3 regions of the Fictibacillus sp. 23RED33 genome follow, and region 3 is predicted to be linked to each of the others. Evidence: riboswitches for the same ligand, from Rfam matches in the RefSeq annotation. Region 3 holds a riboswitch; each other region holds the start of a gene.
The links. Region 3 has a riboswitch for lysine ahead of lysA (diaminopimelate decarboxylase). Riboswitches for the same ligand answer to the same signal wherever they lie in the genome.

Region 1: another riboswitch for lysine. It lies ahead of IHV09_RS19620 (Na+/H+ antiporter NhaC family protein); the one in region 3 lies ahead of lysA (diaminopimelate decarboxylase).
Region 2: another riboswitch for lysine. It lies ahead of IHV09_RS16450 (aspartate kinase); the one in region 3 lies ahead of lysA (diaminopimelate decarboxylase).

Annotation. Positions count from the first base shown of each region.
Region 1 covers NZ_JACZDX010000009.1:5,005-9,909, reverse strand. Annotated here, with positions in the region: gene IHV09_RS19625 (sodium-dependent transporter) at 1-1,243, opposite strand, end outside; gene IHV09_RS19620 (Na+/H+ antiporter NhaC family protein) at 1,434-3,023, opposite strand; lysine riboswitch at 3,166-3,348, opposite strand; gene yunB (sporulation protein YunB) at 3,453-4,292, opposite strand; gene IHV09_RS19610 (dihydrofolate reductase) at 4,365-4,841, opposite strand; gene IHV09_RS19605 (thymidylate synthase) at 4,838-4,905, opposite strand, start outside.
Region 2 covers NZ_JACZDX010000005.1:103,709-108,613, forward strand. Annotated here, with positions in the region: gene IHV09_RS16440 (succinate dehydrogenase cytochrome b558 subunit) at 1-538, opposite strand, end outside; gene IHV09_RS16445 (YslB family protein) at 843-1,289, shown strand; gene IHV09_RS16450 (aspartate kinase) at 1,330-2,568, opposite strand; lysine riboswitch at 2,731-2,919, opposite strand; gene uvrC (excinuclease ABC subunit UvrC) at 2,985-4,736, opposite strand.
Region 3 covers NZ_JACZDX010000003.1:200,365-205,269, forward strand. Annotated here, with positions in the region: gene IHV09_RS12830 (peptidylprolyl isomerase) at 1-397, opposite strand, end outside; gene lysA (diaminopimelate decarboxylase) at 467-1,789, opposite strand; lysine riboswitch at 1,884-2,060, opposite strand; gene IHV09_RS12840 (spore germination protein) at 2,120-3,595, opposite strand; gene IHV09_RS12845 (stage V sporulation protein AE) at 3,576-4,154, opposite strand; gene spoVAE (stage V sporulation protein AE) at 4,159-4,509, opposite strand; gene spoVAD (stage V sporulation protein AD) at 4,511-4,905, opposite strand, start outside.

The DNA of each region.
Region 1 (4,905 bases), on a different contig from region 3:
TTTGAAGTCCAGCCAATTGTCTGACGAACCAAGCAACAATGACTACTTCTACAAGACCTGCTAAAGTGATACCGAAGTTGTTGATGAAGTAATCCACGATATCAAGCATGTACAGTCCGCCTTTTGTAGCGAAAAGTAATGAGATAACAGATGCTACTCCTCCACCCATCAATACAGCTTTTGTTCTAGAAATGCCAAACTTATCTTGTAATGCAGACACATACGTTTCAACGATCGAGATCAACGATGTCATACCAGCGAATACAAGGGTTAAGAAGAAGATTGTTCCAAAGAAGGCATTTCCGCCTGGGAACTCATTAATAATTGCTGGGAATACTTCAAAGGCTAGTCCGATTCCGCCTTTTACAACTTCATCAACCGGCAGACCTTGTTGCATCGCCATGAATCCTAAAGCGGCAAATACACCAATACCTGCAAGTAGTTCGAATCCTGAGTTTGCGAAACCTGTAATAAATGCATTATTGTTAATATCTGATTTCTTAGGCAGATAGCTTGAGTACGTTACCATGATTGCAAATGCGATCGATAATGAGAAGAAAATCTGACCGTAAGCTGCTACCCACACCTTACCATTATTCATCATGCTCCAATCAGGTGTGAAGAATGTGTTCAAACCTTGAGCAGCACCATCGAGCGTTACGGCACGAATAACAATTAACGTAAACATAATAACTAAAGCTGGAATAAAAATTTTGTTAAAACGCTCGATTCCTTTCGATACACCTTTATAAAGAACAAGAAGTGTAACGACCCACACGATTAGAAGTGCGATCAGAATACCTGGTACGATACCACCCAAGTCACCAGGCGTCTTGCTTAATTGAAGGACTTCACCGTAGAAGAAGTCAGAAGGCTTGTCTCCCCAAGTTAAGTTTAATGAGTAAATAGAATACTTAATCGCCCAAGCGATGATAACCGCGTAATAAGTAGAAATAACAAATGCTACAAATACTTGCCACCATCCTAGCCACTCCGCTTTTTTGTGAAGTCGGAAATAAGAAAGTGGAGCAGATCCACGGTACTTATGACCTAGCGTAAATTCTAGGATTAGTAAGGGAATCCCTGCCGTTAAAAGTGCTATAAGATATGGGATGAAGAATGCTCCTCCACCGTTCTCATAAGCAACCGCTGGAAATCTCCAGATATTGCCTAGGCCGATTGCTGAGCCGACCGCTGCTAATATAAACCCATAGCGGCTTCCCCATTGCTGCCTATTTTCCATTGTTGTATCCCCCTTTTTATGAAGTCGAAAAGTTTACAATTGTTACTTTTTTCTGATAATTCTGTGTTCAGTATATTACATAACATGAAAACCTGTCAAAATGTTTTTAGTTATTTTGTCGGAATAAGGGGGAAAAAGTCGTATAAATATAAGAAAAAGTGCCTGGTTAACTACCAGACACTTTCAAAAATTAAGCCTTTAAAGATTGATCACTAATGCTATTTTTACTAGATACTTTTTTAATTATGAAGAGCGCTAAGATAAATATTACAGCAGATGCGAAGAGGCCGACCCAAACACTTTCTGTGAACCCAAGGGCAAGATAACCAACGGCAGACACTCCAGCAGCCACTAGGCTATAAGGAAGCTGGGTCATGACGTGATCAATGTGATGACTTCCCGCTCCTGTTGAAGAAAGGATTGTAGTATCTGATATTGGGGAACAATGGTCACCAAAAACAGATCCCGCTAGTACTGCAGCAAGAACAGGAAGCATTAACTCAATATTTGTAGAAGCTGAAATTTCTGCTGCGATCGGTAGCATTACTCCAAATGTACCCCATGAAGTTCCTGTCGCAAAAGCCATTAGCCCTGACAGTACAAAAAGAACAAACGGCAGATAAGCTAAATTCATATGCTGATCAACTAACCCTGCTAGATACGTCCCTGTTCCTAAGCTATCGATGATAGAGATGATCGTCCATGCAAAAAGCAAGATCGTAACAGCACCGATCATAGACTGAATACCGCGTCCCAGTCCTTTTCCTAATGATGCAGCACCCATCTTCTTTGGAAGGAAGAACAATATAGCAGAAGCTAAACCAAGCAGACCACCATATACTAATGATTTTGGTACATCGGTATTCTCAAAAATAGATAAAAGTGTGATGGCCGTTGGTTCTTCTAGCCCCTTCACATTTTGAATACCTGTATAGATCATGAATCCAACCGTTGAAATAATCAAGATTACGATTGGCCAAACAAGGTCTCCTACTTTTCCTTTGTCACTTTCTTCGAGCTTAATACCTTCTCCAATTGCAGCTTTTTTATCAGCTGCAATCACTTCTCCTGTAGCAAGAGCTGTTTCCTCATGTTTTTTCATCGGTCCAAAATCAAGTTGAAAATACGCTACAGCAAATACTAGGATTAACGCAAACACTGCATAAAAATTCATTGGAATCATTTGAATAAAAGCACTAAACGCAGACATATTTGTGATCTCATGTGTAGCAAAGATCGTTCCGATAATACCGATAATGTACGCTCCCCAACTTGAAACAGGTGAGATTACACACACTGGCGCTGCAGTTGAATCAAGGTAATATGCCAGTTTCGCACGCGAGATGCGGTGTCGGTCAGTAATAGGTCTACTTACATTTCCGACAGCCAACGAATTAAAATAGTCATCAATAAAAATGACGAGTCCAAACACAACCGTTAAAAGCTGTGCACCTCTTCTCGTTTTCACTCTAGAAATGGCCCACTCTCCAAAAGCTCGGCTTCCACCTGCTAAAGAGATAATGCTCGTCATCATTCCTAAGATTAATAAGAACAGAAGAATATAAACATTCCACTCATTTAATGCACCGTCTGAAATAAAATGCCCTTTCACAATAGTACCAATTTCTTTCAGTGTAGCTACAATACTAAAATCGTGAAGCAATAGGGCTCCCGCTAGGATCCCAGCTCCTAATGAGACTAACACTCTTCGCGTTAGAACAACCATCAAGATTGCCAATACGGGTGGTATTAACGAATAAATCGAATTCTCAATTTCCATGATGTTCCTCCTTCTTTTATTTAGCCATCGATATTGAGGAGTTCTTACAGGACGTTGAGGAAAAAAGGACAAAATAAAAAGCGATCAATAGACAAGGAAATAACCTGCTATCAATCACTTAAGTAATTTATGGTTTTCCTCATCGATCAGTAGTCCTCCACTGCTTTTAATTCCCAAGCAGTGACAGTTTTACACTTGTTTAGTGTAAACCCAGCAAAAGTGAACAGACGGTTTACTTTTGCTTCGGCGGAAGTTCCTTTCCTTTTTCTTCACAGACGTCACTCTCTGAAAAAGTACTTATAAAATCCGCTCCTCTACCCCATCGGTGATAGGCTTAAAGACATATAAAATTTTAAATTCAATTTCAATTATAACAAACCAGGACGAATGGTCAACCTAAACAGGATTTGTTAAATGAAGGAAATATATTTATTCTGCTGCTTCTTCCCCACTTGTGTCTTCTGATGGACTATCTTCAGAAGGCTCCAATTCATCATGAGATTCCTTTTCTTTTAAGTCTGGTGTAATCGGCACAGTCGGCTGAATAGGATCTCCAGATTGATTATAATAGACAGGGACTTCCCCTTTAATAAACTGTGCTGTTATCTTTATTGGTCTTTTTACAACAGTCGTTTCTGTCGCAAAAGGAATAACGATCCTCGTTTTCACTGTGACTACAATATCAATATTGATCCACGTATTGTTGATCCCTGAATTCTCTATTTTCTCTTCGATATCTGTGTTCGCTTCACCAATCAACATAAATTTGATAGGAATTTTCGGCCCTAAGTTAGCTAGGAGAGAGTTTCTTGTTGCTTGCCCAAGAGGTATTTCCATAATAACACCCGGTTCGTTCTTATAGGCTGTTATTCCTAACTCATCATTGGTTATTACTTCGTGTGCTTTTCCTTCTTCTATTTCCTTCAGGTATTTTTGAACGACTTTTTGTGACTGGTTGGCAACCTGGTTGACTACACTCTGATTGATTCCAGCAAAGACTACATTTCCTTCTGTATCGGTCTTATATTCGATGATGTCATTCATTTCCGAAGGCCCTAAAATTTCATTGTCGATCGCTTCACTTATTGCAAGTGCGGCGATTTCTTCCGTTTTCTTTTGAGCAATCAACATAAGTGTTGGTTCGATCCCTTTGTTTACAAGCCATAGCCCTTGAATCGTTATAAAAGTAAACAGAATAAATGAGATCAATAGTACAAATCGGAATGGAAGTGGCCCTTTTCGAAGTTTCATTTTTCTGCGCTTAAGCAAAAGGTAACCCCCCTTTATCTACATATACATATGTATGCAGACAAGAGGGGGGCTCATTCAAACTTTATGGTTTTAATTTTTTTCGTAGACTACAAAATCGTGATGATATTTGTTCTTTTCATCTACAACACCTGGTTTACGGGAAACTTCCTTCCATTCCTCACGATTGATTTCTGGAAAAAACGTATCAGCATCAAAGGTGTGGTGGATCTCTGTGACATACAAGCGATCTGCAACAGGCATGAACAGCTTAAAGATCTCCGTTCCCCCGATCACACATAGTTCTTCTGTTTCTTTTTGAATGACTTCGTGGACAGAATGAACGACCGTCGTTCCCTCAGCTTGATACTGCTCATCTCTTGTTACCACGATATTCTCTCGACCAGGCAAAGGCTTCCCGATAGATTCATACGTTTTACGACCCATCACGATCGGCTTTCCCATCGTTACGTTTTTAAAATGCTTGAGATCGTTAGGCAAGTACCACGGTAGATCATTGTCTTTACCGATCGCGCGATTTTCATCCATCGCTACAACAAACGAGATCATACGCTCACCACACCTTTAATATGTGGATGTGCCTCATAGTCTACAAGCTCAAAGTCATCGTAAG
Region 2 (4,905 bases), on a different contig from region 3:
TTGAAATTTTCTGTGAACGAGGCGAAACTGTAAGGCCCCAGCTGACAAAGAACGACCATAATCCGTTAGCAAAATGGAATACTGCTGATAAAACACCAACAAGATAGAAGACAACCATGAATGGAGAGCTTAAGATGTCTGCCATCATATCAAAGTTTACTTCTTGTCCCAACGCAGCCTGTACACGTGTTTCCCATACATGCCAAGCGATAAAGACTAATGTGATAACGCCTGTTACACGCTGAACGAGGAACATCATATTGCGGAAATAGCCATAGCGGGTAACGTTGTTTTTTGCTTGGAACGTAATGTAAAGCCCATACACGGCATGAAACAAAATAGGTAAGTAGATGACAAACGTTTCTAGGAAAATACGAAAAGGTAAACTTTCCATAAAATGCGCCGCTTTGTTAAATGCTTCAGCATCCCTCGTTGCAAAATGGTTTACAACTAGATGCTGTACGAGAAAAATCCCGATCGGAATTACTCCTAATAATGAATGAATCCTTCTGTTAATAAAATCTCTACTGCCAGCCATTCTCTTGCCCCCTTCAAATTTAGCCTCTCTCTGGCTGCTAATCTTTGTTCCTCTCCACATGTAAGCGTTTTAAGTTTCCTCTTTTAGAGGATGAGTGTTAAACAATTAGCTTAATTAACTAGCAACATGTCCATTTTACTCCCATCGTTTGACACCGTCAAGAAAACGCTAACAACTAAATACGTAAATTTTCTTGATACATCAACGCTTTTGGAGGTTTAAGATTTTCGACAAATACCGATAGTTGCTATAGAGTTTAAACCGCTTTCCCGTTATAATAAAAATTAGAAAGAAGGGATGCAGAATGTTTAAACAAAAGACAAAGGATGATAATACCCCTGTAGAACAGCTTTCTGTTTCAGCTTTTGGGTATGAGATCCTTCGAAGCGATTTGTTGCCTGAACTTCTTGGCAAACAAGAACGAAATATTCTCTATTGGGCAGGAAGACACTTGGCTAGAAAATATCCTTTACATACGATGGAAGAAGTTCACGCTTTTTTTGTTGAAGCAGGTTGGGGCACTCTTGAAATGATCGAAGCTTCGAAAACTGAGATGAATTTCTCTTTAAACTCTCAACTGATCTTGCAGCGAATGGAAAACTTCAATCATCAAACGTTCAGCCTAGAAGCAGGCTTCCTCGCTGAACAAGTTCAGCTGCAAAAAAAATGCACAACAGAAGCTTTAGAATCTACAAAACGAAACAAAGTTTTTATTACTGTTCAATGGGACAAAAAAGATATGATTGAATAACAAAAGCCGGCGTATTGCCGGCTTTTTTCAATGTTTGGTCTTATGTGTTCTGAACGGGAACACGAGCATCTAGCTCAAACACATCATGCAGCGTTTCTATCGACTTAATCATATCTTCTTGTTTCACGACGGTTGATACTTTAATCTCAGAAGTGCTTACCATTTTTATCATAATATCTTCGTCTGAGAGAGCTTTAAACATTTTAGCGGCAACGCCAGGATTTGAGATCATGCCTGAGCCAACGATTGACACTTTTGCAAGACCTTGTTCATAACTGATCGATTCGAATCCTAATTTCCCTTGATGCGCAGCAAGTACTTCTTGTGTAGCAGATAATGAGTTTGATTCAATCGAGAACGAAATATTCGTTTTTTCTTCATTTAGGACATTCTGAATGATGATGTCTACATTGATGCCGTTCGATGCCAAAATAGTAAACAGTTCCGCTAACGCGTGTATTTCATTGGGAACTGAAGAGACCGTAATTTTTGTTATGTTTCCTTCAAACGCAAGACCTCTAACCATTAAATTTTGTTCCATAGACACTTCCTCCTCAACTAATGTTCCACGTTCTTCACTCATGCTAGATCTTACTTCTAATGTAATACTATAGTTTTTAGCAAACTCAACCGCTCTCGGATGTAAAACGCCAGCACCAAGGTTCGCCATCTCTAACATCTCATCATAAGAGATCGAAGGTAGTTTTCTAGCTGAATCCACTACACGCGGATCCGTCGTATATACACCCGTCACATCGGTATAGATGTCACATCGATCGGCTTTTAAAGCTGCCGCTAGCGCAACGGCTGTTGTATCAGATCCACCTCTGCCAAGCGTTGCAATATCCTTTGTTTCAGGAATCAGCCCTTGAAAACCTGCGACAACCACGATATGGCCATCTTTTAATAGAGAAGACACGCGCTCTGAATCGATGTCTAGTATTCTTGCATTTGAAAAGGCATCTTCGGTTTGAATACCCGCTTGCCATCCTGTTAATGATTGAGCTTTATATCCTTCTTGATGCAGAGCCATCGTCAATAGGGCGATCGTAATCTGTTCACCCGTCGTAAGTAGCATATCCATTTCCCGTTTAGAAGGGTTCTGACTGATATCTGTAGCAAGCTTTACGAGTTCATCCGTTGTTTTGCCCATCGCTGAAACCACAACCACGACTTCATTTCCTGCATCTACTTCATGGATGATTCGTTTTGCAACATTTTGTATTCGCTCAACTGAGCCTACACTAGTTCCACCAAATTTTTGAACGATTCTCCCCATATACTCCAATCCCTTCTTGTTGTAAGATTCTATCTCTTTTATTAGAAGACTTTGTTGACGGTGCACGTATACCTTCTTTTTTTGAAAGTAAATACAAAAAAGCAACAATAAGGAAAAACCCTATTGTTGCTATAATCCGTAGCAAGCCAAGTTTGTTCCCCCTCGTGAGATAGTCCTCCACACAAACCCTGGGGGGACTTGTGTGACAGCTCTGTATTTCTTCAATACAGGTCCAGCATAAAAGGCTAGAAGTCCTTTTACACTTCGGCAAGAATCCCCTTTCCACCATCATCACTAGAGCTTCTTCTCTTCAGATGGGTTACTATTGGTTCTTGCTCCTCTACCATCACTTCATACGAAGCATGGCATATTTATAAAGTTGGATTTATTTTAACAAAGTTACTCAATAGCTGCAACTACTCATTTGATAAAAATGCTTTTTCAATAAGCTCGGCTACTGGTTTAGGCACACCTGCTGCTTGAATCTCATCAACAGAAGCTTCTTTTAACTTTTTTAACGATCCAAAGTGGCGAAGCAGCATCTTTTTGCGTTTGTCACCGATTCCAGCGATGCTGTCTAATGTTGATTCGAACATGCTTTTAGAGCGAACTTTTCGATGGAAGGAGATCGCGAACCTGTGAACTTCATCTTGAATTCGTTGCAGAAGATAGAATTCCTGACTGTTTCTAGGCAAGTGTATCATTTCAGGAGGATCCCCAATCCAAAGCTGTGAGGTTCTATGCTTTTCATCTTTTGATAGACCTGCTACTGGAATAAATAAGTTAAGCTCGTTCTCTAATACATCTTGAGCCGCAGATATTTGCCCTTTTCCGCCATCGATCAGAATAAGACTAGGAAGCTCTCCTTCTTCTCTCAATAGTCTTGTATATCTTCTGCGAACAACTTCCTTCATGGAAGCATAATCATCTGGACCTTCCACAGATTTGATCTTATATTTTCGATAATCCTTTTTGTACGGTTTTCCGTCAACAAAAACAACCATGGCAGAAACAGGGTCTGTTCCATGAATATTCGAGTTATCGAACGCTTCAATACGATAAGGTGCAGCAATCCCAATTCTCTCACCAAGGTTCTCAACGGCTTTAATCGTTCTCGCCTCATCTTGCTCGATCAGGGCAAATTTCTCGTGAAGAGCTAAAGACGCGTTTTTAGTAGCTAACTCCACAAGCTCTTTCTTTTGTCCTTTTTTTGGTTGCAACACTTTCACTTGAAGAAGTTCCGATACAAGATCTGCATCCACTTCTTGTGGAAGGAGAATCTCTTTAGGCAGAAGGTGATTTTTTTGCAGATAGAACTGACCGATAAAGGTTAGCAAGTCTTCATTCGCTTCTCCATAAAAAGGGAAGACCGAAATATCTCTAGCAATCACTTTTCCTTGTCTAATGAAAAAGACTTGTACACACATCCATCCTTTATCGAAATGATAACCAAAAACGTCTCGATCGACTAAATCTGCTGTCATCATCTTTTGCTTCTCCATAACAGCTTCAATGTGCTGTATCTGGTCTCGAAGCTCTTTTGCGCGTTCAAAGTTTAATGCTTCAGAGGCTTCGAGCATCTTTTCTGACAACTCATTTTTAACATCCTGATAGCCGCCATTAAGAAATTTCACGATGCCATCTACCATCTGTTTATTTTCTTGTTCTGTAACATCATATACGCAAGGACCTAGACATTGACCGATATGATAATACAAACACACTCTTTTAGGCATCGTATCACATTTACGAAGTGGAAAAATACGGTCTAAAAGCTTTTTCGTTTCTTGGGCAGCATAAGCATTCACAAACGGACCAAAATATTTTCCGCCATCTTTTTTTATCTTCCGTATATATAGAAGTCTTGGTTGTTTTTCAGCAGTGATTTTTAAGTATGGATAGCTCTTATCATCTTTTAGCATAACGTTATAACGAGGGTCATGCTTTTTAATTAAATTCATCTCTAGAACTAATGCTTCCATCTCAGTAGAAGTCACAATGTATTCAAAATCTCTGATCTCACTAACAAGTCTTTGCGTTTTACCATCATGTGTCCCCGAGAAATAAGATTTCACACGATTCTTCAACACTTTCGCCTTACCAACATAAATAACTTTCCCAAACTCATTCTTCATAAGATAGCAGCCAGGTTGATCTGGTAGCAACATTAATTTTTGTTTTACAGAAATAGAGGTCAATTTCTTCCCCCCTTCACTCATAGCAGTCTTTTCTATTATCATATCATGTATCATCGTGTTCATAATACTATCGTGATTTCAATACCACATATTTTCATTTATCGACAATATTTCCTAGAAAATATTGAACAGTTTGTAA
Region 3 (4,905 bases):
CTTGTTTAATACGAAGTACTGTTTCCAAACCTTCTGTAACTTGTCCAAAAACAGTATGAACACCGTTCAAGTGCGGCTGTGGCTCGTGTACGAGGAAGAATTGGCTTCCGCCTGTATCGCGGCCAGCATGCGCCATTGAAAGAGACCCCGCTACGTGCTTATGTGGGTTCCCTTCTGTTTCACAAGGAATAGAATAACCAGGGCCGCCAGCTCCAGTTCCTGTTGGATCTCCACCTTGAGCTACAAATCCAGGGATAACACGGTGGAACGTTACACCGTTGTAAAAGCCTTCGTTTGCAAGTTTTTCAAAGTTTTCTACTGTTCCAGGTGCTTCTTCTTGGTATAGATCAAATACAATTTTTTCGCCGTTTTCAAATTCAATTGAACCTTTTTTCATAAAAAACAGGCCTCCTTCTACTTCATTCAACTACCATTGTACGGTTAAATGTCTGCTCCGTAAACTAATTTACACAAAAACATTCGTTTTTAATGGAACATCATTCTTGATGAGGTCTTCATATGTTTCCCGCTTCACTACAAGCTGTTCTTCACCGTTCTCTACAAACACAACTGCTGGCCGCTGAATGCGATTATAATTGCTCGCCATACTGTAACCGTAAGCTCCCGTACAGGAAACGGCTAATAAGTCGTTATCACAAACTTCAGGAAGTTCAATATCCCAGATTAACATGTCGCCACTCTCACAGCATTTTCCTGCGATTGAAACGGTTTGTGTTGGTTCTTCGTTCATCTTATTCGCTACGAATGCTTCATATTTAGCTTGATAGAGTGCAGGACGAATGTTATCTGTCATCCCACCATCAATGGACACATAATGCCTAACTCCTTCGATCTCTTTTTGAGAGCCGATCGAATAGATCGTCGTACCCGCATCACCTACGAGTGAACGTCCTGGTTCAATCCAAAGTTCAGGCAGATCTTTCCCTTCAAAGTGAATCATCTGTTTCTTCACTTCTTCAATCATGGCCGTAACGTATTGTTCAGGAGAAAGCGGTGTATCCTCTGACGTATATTGAATACCGAATCCGCCTCCAAGATTTACGACACTTGGAAAATAGTTAAAGTTTTCTTCCCACTTTTTAAAATGGCCGAACAACTTTTCAATCGCCAGAGTGAATCCTTCTGTTTCAAAGATTTGAGATCCAATATGACAATGAATCCCTAAAACGCGAAAGCCTTCAAATGCAAGTACTTCTTGAAGTGCTCTGTCTCCTTGACCATTCCCTAAATCAAATCCAAACTTAGAATCTTCCTGACCTGTAATGATGTAATCATGGGTATGGGCTTCAATTCCTGGAGTTAAACGCAGTAAGATGTCTACTTTTTTGCTAAGCTTGCTGCTCAGCATTTTTAATAAGGAGATCTCATGAAAGTTATCTACTACAATACAACCGACTCCAGCGGTAAGTGCAAATTCTAATTCTGCTAAGCTCTTGTTGTTTCCATGAAAATGAATTCTTTCAGGTGGAAATTCAGCTTGAAGTGCCGTATAAAGTTCTCCACCTGAAACTACATCCAGACTTAATCCTTCCTGTTCGATAAGCTGAAACATGGCGATGGAAGAAAAGGCTTTTGAGGCATATGCTACTTGATATCCTACCCCATTTTCCTCGAATGCTTTTTTAAAGCCTCTTGCTCTATTTTTAATCAAGGACAAATCATACAAATATAGCGGTGTTCCGTATTTTTTCGCTAGATCTACCGTATCTAAACCACCGATCCATAGATGTTGATTATCTCCAATTTTTGATGTTCCGTGTAAATTCACAAGTAATCCCCTCTCGTTGTTGATAGAGAATTCAATCCCGACAAATACAAAAGACAGCCGCAACTAAGGCAGGCTGTCAAAAACCGTACCCTCATGTCGGAATAGCTCTCCACTACAGTTGTAGTGACAGTCCGTTGCTTGTTCAGCAACGGCCCAGCATAAAAAGAGATGGAACTCTTTTTACACTTCGGCAAATTGACCTTTCAACATATTTCATCGTCATCCATGAACTCCATATGCTACTCATTCGTTTTGCGCCTCTACCTCATATGAGGCATATTTAATTAGTTATGAATTTAACACAATTTTCAACAATCAGCAAGGGACAGATTAATTAGTTGGCTGTTTTTTGGTGTTCTGCGGATGTACAATGCTAGGTCGAACTTTTGATAGCGGAACAGCTATTCGAACGACAATCTGTAGAAACGCTTTTGGATTAAACGGTAAGAGCGGCCACAAGTAAGGTGTGTTCAAATTTTTGATCGTTGCCATATAGAGAACCAACAATGTGAATCCGATAATAAATCCTGGCACTTTAAACAACATAACCATCGCAATCAAGAAAAGCCGCAGGACTTTGTTTGCGATACTCAGCTCATAACTTGGTGTGGAGAAGGATCCGATCGCCGCTATCGCAACATATAGAATAACTTCAGGTACGAATAATCCTACATCTATTGCGATCTGCCCGATTAATACGGCTGCGATCAGACCCATGGCGGTCGATAGTGCACTCGGTGTATGGATGGCCGCGAGCCTTAATATATCAATCCCGATCTCCGCAAAGATTATCTGAAGAAACAGTGGGATGTTCGTGTGTTTATTCGGACCGATAAAATCAATGAAAGGCGGTAATAATTGCTCTTCCATCGAAAACAAAAGCCACATCGGTACTAAGAATACTGAAGCCATCATGCCTGTAAAGCGGGTCCATCTTAAAAAAGCACCTATAAATGGAGTCTGCCTAAACTCTTCTGCATGCTGTACGTGATGAAAGAGTGTAGTAGGTGTGATGATAACACTTGGCGATGTATCTGTGATGATTAATACATGACCTTCCATCAAGTGCTGTGCAGCAACATCTGGTCTTTCTGTATACCGGACTAAGGGAAACGGATTCCAACCTTGTTTTACAATAAACTCTTCGATCGTCTTATCTGCCATTGGAATCCCGTCGATCTCAATAGAGTTAAGCTCTTTTCTAATAAGGTCAACGAGGCCGGGATCTGCCACATCTTGAATATAAGCGAGACATACATCCGTTTTAGAGCGTTCACCCACTTGAAGAATTTCGTGTCGTAATCGTTCATCTCGTATACGTCTTCTTGTAAGAGCAGTATTGATGATAATATTTTCCGTGTATCCATCACGGGCTCCCCTTACCACTTTCTCAATGTCCGGCTCTTCTGGTGATCTTCCTGGATAACTTCTTACATCCACAACAAATGCTTCTTCTTCTCCGTCAATGAATATAACGATCAGACCTGAAAGCATGCGGTCTACAGCTTCATCTAACGATTTCGTAATCTCTACTTGCTGATGTGCGAGATGATTATGTACAAGATCTTTTACTTTACTCGGTGCGCGATGACCATGATCCATATCCATTAGTTCGCGGTAGATCATGATGATGAACTCACTGTCGCAAAGTCCCGTACAATAATATAGCTGAAGTTCCTTTTTTAAGACAAAGATCTTTCTGACACCAACATCAAAACTCACACCAATACCCAAACGCTCTTTTAAAAACCTTTCCGTATCTTCAATGTTCTTACTAATCGGTGTTTTATTTTTTTCGGTTGCCAATTGATTCGCTCCTTTCTAAAATAAGTTGAATCGCTTTTACTGTAATTGGAGCTCCCTTTTCAACAGAATCAAAACCAGCCATTTTTCCGATATCCCCGACACCTACTATGAAAGGAAGGTTTAATTCATCGAGGATATAGACGGTGTCACCGTTAATCCTGCCTGTTTCAAGATCTGGAATTCCACTCTTATCAATACCGAACTCTGTTAGTTCTCCATATCGATCCATAGAACAGTGAACTTTTGTCCATTCTGTAAAATGCGTTTTGGAAGCTACGGCCACAGCACCAATCACATCAATATCTTTCTGCTGATGAATATATCTCATCGCTTGTTCTCCTGGACCTTCTCCTTTAAAACCACAGTCATCAAACATTACAAGTACAGGGTCATGTGGTGTTTTTCGGATCATCTCTACAAGCTCTATACCGCTTTTTCGTGTTGGATTTCCCCATGATTGTGATATACAGCGTCCTCCAACTTGTTTAGCCGCATGCTCTACGACCCGTAGTGCATACAGATCTCCATCCGTTATGAAAATGACCCGTTTTTTCACCATATGATCACCCCTTAGGTTCAAAGATGACTGCTACTAAAAATCCAAACAAAACAGCAGATGAGATTCCTGCAGATGTTAACTCAAAGATTCCCATGGCGATTCCGATAAAGCCATGTTCCTCTGCTGATGCCATCGCTCCGTGCAAAAGGGAGTGACCAAAACTGGTAATGGGAACAGTAGCTCCAGCTCCTGCAAATTTGATCAAGTTATCATAGATACCAAAAGCATCAAGAAGTGCCCCAATTACTACGAAGGAAGTCGTTACATGAGCCGGTGTCAGCTTCATTACATCCATCATCAGCTGGCCAACAACACAAATTGCTCCACCTACTAAAAACGCCCAAAAAAACTCCATCTTATTGTCCTCCTTCCGCTCGCTCTAAAACCACGCCGTGAGCAACCGTTGGAATACTTTCTTTTTGCTGAACCATTACCGGGTTTAATAATGCACCCGTTGCGACCATCAAGACTTTCTTTAGATTGCCTTTTCGAATCTCGTCTAAGATATATCCGTACGTAACGACTGCAGAACACGCACAGCCACTTCCTCCTGCAAAAACCTGCTGACCGCTGCGATAGATCATCAATCCGCAATCTCGATGATTGTCAGACACATCATAACCTTGCTCTTTTAATAACATCTTAACGATCGGTGCACCGACTCCAGAAAGATCCCCTGTAGCGATTAAATCGTACTCATCAGGCTGAACATCCATCTCTTTAAAATGTGCCGCGATCGTGTCTGCAGCTG